One region of the Desulfobotulus sapovorans DSM 2055 genome, then DNA from elsewhere that is predicted to be linked to it. Evidence: predicted binding sites of a transcription regulator. Region 1 holds the regulator's gene; the other holds the start of a gene.
What was found. Region 1 encodes sigma-54, which starts transcription at its own class of promoters, with help from an activator protein. Its sites were predicted from a motif close to TNTGGCACANTTTCTGCTNT; they were not measured.

Region 1 (3,126 bases):
TTTCTGTAAGGGATAACCTTTTGATCATCCTTGAAAATCTTGATATGGGAAGTACGGCAAGACAGGAAAAGGCGCATGCCCTCCTTGAAGAACTGGGGATTGCCCATCTTGCCCATCAGAAAGCTGCCGTTCTTTCCGGTGGAGAACGCAGAAGGCTTGAAATTGCAAGGGTTCTGTCCACAGATCCAGCGTTCATCCTGCTGGACGAACCCTTTGCGGGTGTGGATCCTCTGGCCGTGAATGACATTCAGCAGATCATTACCTACCTCAGCCAGAGGGATATCGGTGTTCTGATCTCAGACCACAATGTACGGGAAACCCTGGGCGTATGTGATACGGCCTATATTCTGCATTCTGGCAAGGTGGTGGATTCGGGGTCTCCCGCAGAGATCGCTGCCAGTCCCATTGCCAGAAAAACCTATTTAGGAGACGGATTCCGGTTATAACATGGCCATAGAACTCCGACAGCAACTCAAGCTCAGCCAGCAACTGGTCATGACGCCACAGCTGCAGCAGGCCATCAAACTGCTACAGCTTTCCCGGCTGGAACTCGTGGACGCCATACAGCAGGAAATGGAGCAGAATCCAGCCCTGGAAGAAAGGATGGATGCACCGGATTCAGATGCACCGGATCCGGCGGAAACAGCCCCTGCCGATGAAAGCGGTCTTCAGGAAGTGGAAATCGGGGAAAAGGTGGATCCGGAGACAGACTGGGACGCCTATCTCGATGAATACAGCAGTGCAGGCCGGGTACACTTTGAATCCGAAGAAAAGGAAGCGACCCGGTACGAAAATTTCGTTTCCAGCAAGGAAACACTTCAGGGTCACCTCCTCTGGCAGCTTTCCATGACCGATCCAGAACCCCAGGCACGTGAGCTTGCCAGCCTCATCATCGGGAATATCAATACGGACGGCTATCTGGATGCCGACCTTGACGACATCATCCGCAGTTCCGGTACTTCCGAGGACAAGGCCGAGGAAGCCCTTGCCCTGGTGCAGTCCTTCGACCCTCCGGGAATCGCCGCCCGCAGTCTCAAGGAATGCCTCCTCCTTCAGATACGCAGACTGGGGCTTGAACTGGGTGTGGTGGAAAAAATCATTCTCTATCACCTGAAAAATCTGGAGAACAAAAATTTTAAGGCCATTGCCAAGAGCCTTAAACTGGATCTGGACACCGTCATTGCCGCCGTCACCCTGATCCGTTCTCTGGAGCCCAAGCCGGGCAGGGAATTTCACGATGAGTCTCCGGTTTACATCACACCGGACATTTACGTTTACAAGCACAACGATGATTTTGTGGTTTCCCTCAATGACGATGGCATGCCGAGACTGCACATCAACCCCTACTACAAAAAAGCCATGCGAACGGGAGAAAAAATTTCAGGAGAAACCAAGGAGTACCTCCAGGAAAAAATGCGTTCCGCCTCCTGGCTGATCAAAAGTATCCAGCAAAGACAAAAAACCATATGCAGTGTCATGGAAAGCATTGTACGCTTCCAGCGGGATTTTTTTGAAAAGGGTATCGCCCACCTCAAACCCATGGTACTCCGGGATGTGGCCCAGGATATCCAGATGCACGAGTCCACCATCAGCCGGGTAACCACCAACAAATATGCCTATACCCCCCAGGGACTCTTTGAGCTGAAATATTTTTTCAACAGTTCCATCAACCGGGTGGAAGGTGAGGCCATGGCCTCCATCAGTGTGCTTGAAAAAATCAAACAGCTTGTGGAAAATGAAGATCCGGCGGAACCCTACAGCGACATCAAGCTTGCAAGCATCCTTGAAGAGGAACACAACATCCGCATTGCAAGAAGAACCATAGCGAAATACAGGGATATTCTCAAAATTCTTCCGTCCAGCAAACGCAGACAATACTGATGAGGAGGCAGCCCATGAAGACATCCGTGACCTTCAAAAACATTGATCCCTCCGAAGCACTGAAGTCCTACGCCGCAAATAAGCTCTCCCGGCTGGACAAACAGTTTGACAGCCCGGCGGAAGCTCAGGTGGTTCTCTCTGTGGAGAAACTCCGGCACATTGCAGAAGTGCGCATTACCTGCGATCAGCTGAGTTTTCAGGCAAAGGAAGAATCGGAAAACATGTATGCCAGCCTGGATCTTCTGGTGGACAAGCTCAAAACCCAGATCCGCAGAACCAAGGAAAAGATACGGGAAAAACGCCCCGTATCCCGGGAAGGCATCAAAGGCGCAGAAGCGGCAATAGCAGCGGAAACCCTGGCCGAAGACCGCAGTGACGAGGAAAAGATCTCCGGAAATACGGCTATTGTTGTGGAATCCATGCCCTTCAAACCCATGGGAACCGAAGAAGCGGCCATGCAGCTGGAGCTCTCGGACAGAGACTTCATCGTCTATACGGATGCCGGAACAGAAAGGGTGCATGTACTGTACAGGCGGAAAGATGGCAGTCTGGGTCTGATACAGCCTGATGCCTGATCTCCTGACCGGGTATACAGGCAGATGTGGACACCCCCTGCGGGTGTCCACCTGGGCACCGGATCCCATTTGCGAATTTGAAAACGCCAGCCTCTCCAACAAACTTGCCCTAAGGTTACTGCCATGAAAATCCTGGAATTGCTGCCCCAGGAACATATTCTTACGGATCTACAGGCCAGAAACAAAATGGCCGCCCTGGAAGAACTCTGCTCGCCCATCTGCAAAACCTTCCACATTCCTGAAGAGACGCTGCTCCGCGTTCTCCTGGAAAGGGAAAGACTGGGCAGTACCGGCATTGGGGAAGGCGTGGCCATCCCCCACGGCAAACTGGACACCCTCCAACACCCTGCCCTTGTTTTTGGTAAAAGCCGCAGAGGCATTCCCTTTGATGCCTTAGACGAAAGGCCGGTACATCTTTTTTTTATGATTTTGACACCGACCTCTGAAAAAGGAGTGCATCTCCAGATACTGGCCCGAATTTCAAAGATGCTGCGCCAGTCCGACTTCAAGGCGGAACTGCGCAGGGCTTCAGATCCAAAAAGCATCCGGGAAATCATCGCCCCTCTGGATGAAAATTTTTAGCACGCAACCTTACGGCAGAACTCCTGGTAGCTGCACACAAAATTTTCCCTTTCATCGAATAAAGACCGGTTCACATCCCCACTCACCC
Region 2 (3,126 bases), on a different contig from region 1:
CCTCATCCTACCCCCTAGCGTTTCAGACCATTGGCGAGACCCAGCATGGTATCGGCTGTCTGCACACTCTTGGAATTGGCTTCATAGGCACGCTGCCCCACAATCAGGGCCACCATTTCCTCCACCACACTCACGTTGGACATTTCCAGATAATGGTTGGAGACCGTACCCAGCCCGTCTTCTCCCGGTATACCCTCAATGGGCTCTCCCGAGCCCTCCGTCGGACGGAACAGGTTCTGCCCCATGGCAAAAAGCCCCGAAGGATTCACAAAATTGTGCAGGGTAATCTGCTCTGTCAGCAGAATTTCCTCGTTCTGGCCATGAGCCGTGAGCAGACCGTTGGACTGCAGGGTCACAAGAATGGTTTCAGCCGGCAAAGCAATCTCCGGCTGGAGACGGTCACCCGCAGTCGTTGTGATAAATCCCTCAGAATCTTTGGTAAAATTTCCGGCCCGTGTGTAAAGGATTTCCCCGCCATGGTTGACTTGAAAAAAACCCCGGCCTTCTATGGCAAAATCAAGGTCATTTCCCGTCTGTACATAATCTCCTTCCGTAAACACCTTCTGCACACTGGCAGGCCGAACCCCCATCCCCACCTGAATCCCGGAAGGCACCTGGCCTCCGCCCGGCGTGACCGCACCCGCCACCAGCATGGTCTGGTACATCACATCCTGAAAATTGGCCCGGCTCTTTTTAAAGCCCGTGGTATTGGTGTTGGCCAGGTTGTTGGACGTTACATCCGTCTGCATCTGCTGGGCCACCATGCCTGAGGCGGCCGTCCAGAGACCTCGTATCATGGAGTCCTCCCTTCACTTATCAAAAATCATTTTCTGCAAAACACCATCAGCCTGGAGAGCGTCCCAGCTCCGTAATCGCCTTGGTATCCACCTCATCCAGAGTCATCATGAGTTTCTGCTGAATTTCATACATACGGGAGATGGCGATCATATGGGTCATTTCCTCCACCACCTCAAGGTTGGCCATTTCAAGGGCTCCCTGCTGCATGCGCACGGCAGGCGGTGCAATGGCATCCGCCGCATCTCCCTTGTACCGAAACTGGGTACGGCCTTCCTTCTCAAGCCCCTCAAGATCCGCAAAGGTCACCACATCCAGCCCGCCCACCAGCTCCTCATTCACAAAAATATTGCCCTGGGGATCGGCAGAAACACGGCCTCCTCCCACGCCCAGAGGCGCACCACCGGCAAGAACCGCCTCCCCCTGCTGGGTGACCAGAAAACCGTCCGCATTCACCGTAAAATTTCCACTCCGGGTATACCGCAGTCCCCGTGCCGTCTGGATGACAAAAAAGCCCTCATCTTCCAGGGCAAAGTCCAGGGAATTCCCCGTTGTCCGCAAAGGCCCCTGGCTCAGATCCGTGTTGAGCTGGGCACGGAAAGCCTTATCGAAGGACACAATGTCCTTTTTAAATCCTGGCGTATCCACATTGGCCAGATGGTTGGACGTATTTTCAAAATGTCTTTCCTGGCGCAGGCCACCCTGTACAGGGCGGGTCATCTGAAGAATCATGGTCGGCCTCCTCTTCGGTCCGGGTAAAAATAAAGCAAAAAAAATGCCATGACTCTCCCAAACCCGCTTTACGGGATATCGGGATGTCATAGCACCCAGTCTGACAGCCACATGATGGTTCTTTGACAGCGGTCAACCAGAAACTTTGACGGCCACCCGGAAAAAACTTCCACCAAAAAAGAGGGGGACACCCCTTTACGGAGTGTCCCCGAATACAGCACACGCTCTGGGCTTGTTCACCCAGAAAGCGGTTTATACCATTTCAAACAGACCCGCAGCACCCATACCGCCACCAATGCACATGGAAACGATACCGTACTTGCCACCGGTACGCTCAAGCTGGGCCAGCAGCGTAGCGGTCAGCTTGGCACCGGTGCATCCCAGGGGATGCCCCAGGGCGATGGCACCGCCGCAGATATTCACCTTGTCCATGATGGGGGTTCCCCAGATGCCAAGATCCTTGCAGCAGTGAATGGCCTGGGAAGCAAAGGCTTCGTTGATTTCAAACAGATCGATATCTTCAATCTTCAGACCAGCCTGCTTCAGTACTTTGGGAATGGCATACTTGGGTCCCACACCCATTTCTTCAGACTTGCAACCAGCCACAGCATAACCGATCATCTTGGCAATGGGCTTCAGGCCAAGACGGTCACAGGCTTCCTTGGATGCGATCAGGGTAGCAGCCGCACCGTCGGTGGTCTGGGAAGAGTTGGCAGCAGTTACGGAACCACCAAACTTGAAGGGAGAGCTGAGACGGGCAATGCCTTCAGGAGTGGTACCGCCACGCACACCATCATCTTCAGAAATCGTTTTGATTTCGATGGCGTAGGAACCATCAGCCTGAGGCACATAGTAGGTGGCAGGCGTAGGAACGATTTCCTTGAAGAAACCGGCCTTCTGGGCAGCAGCAGCCTTGGCATGGGTATTGGCTGCGAACTCGTCCATTTCCTGACGGGTAACACCATAGGATGCAGCCACGTTCTCTGCAGTCACGCCCATGGAGATATAAGCCTCGGGGTTGGTCTTGGCAAAATCAGGGTGAGGACGGGGAGTATTGCCTCCCATGGGAACGTAGGTCATGGACTCAATACCACCACCCATGGTCATTTCAGACCAGCCAGCACCAACACGCAGAGAAGCCAGAGCAATGGCTTCCAGACCGGAGGAGCAGAAACGGTTTACGGTAGCACCGGAAACTTCGTTGGGGAATCCTGCCATACGGGCGGCAATACGACCGATGTTGATGCCCTGCTCTCCTTCGGGGAAAGCGCAGCCGATCATGCAGTCATCGATTTCAATGGGATCAATCCCAACCTTGTCAACGCATGCCTTCATGATATGGGAAAGCAGCTGCTCAGGACGGGTTTCACGGAAAGCACCCCGACGGTTCTTGCAGCCAGGAGTCCGCACGGACGAAACGATATATGCATCTCTCATTGTATTCCTCCTTGAGAAGAAATCTTAGCAAATATAGATCAACGGTTCTTCAGCCAGAAAACCCTTATGACCTGAACGAAAACACCGGAATGCAAAAGTCAGGCATTTCCGTTCAGCCTTTATTAGTTACGAAGGGGCTTGCCGGTTTTCAGCATGTGGTCG

Region 2: BR04_RS09870 (flagellar hook-basal body protein) is a predicted target of sigma-54. The motif match lies at 1,559-1,578, and genes of this name have one in related genera.

Annotation. Positions count from the first base shown of each region.
Region 1 is NZ_JCANVJ010000009.1:64,027-67,152, forward strand. Features, by position in the region: gene lptB (LPS export ABC transporter ATP-binding protein) at 1-446, shown strand, start outside; gene rpoN (RNA polymerase factor sigma-54) at 448-1,881, shown strand; gene hpf (ribosome hibernation-promoting factor, HPF/YfiA family) at 1,896-2,456, shown strand; gene BR04_RS08655 (PTS sugar transporter subunit IIA) at 2,580-3,038, shown strand.
Region 2 is NZ_JCANVJ010000012.1:27,449-30,574, forward strand. Features, by position in the region: gene flgA (flagellar basal body P-ring formation chaperone FlgA) at 1-6, opposite strand, end outside; gene flgG (flagellar basal-body rod protein FlgG) at 15-797, opposite strand; gene BR04_RS09870 (flagellar hook-basal body protein) at 844-1,527, opposite strand; gene BR04_RS09875 (thiolase family protein) at 1,780-2,964, opposite strand; gene BR04_RS09880 (3-hydroxyacyl-CoA dehydrogenase/enoyl-CoA hydratase family protein) at 3,087-3,126, opposite strand, start outside.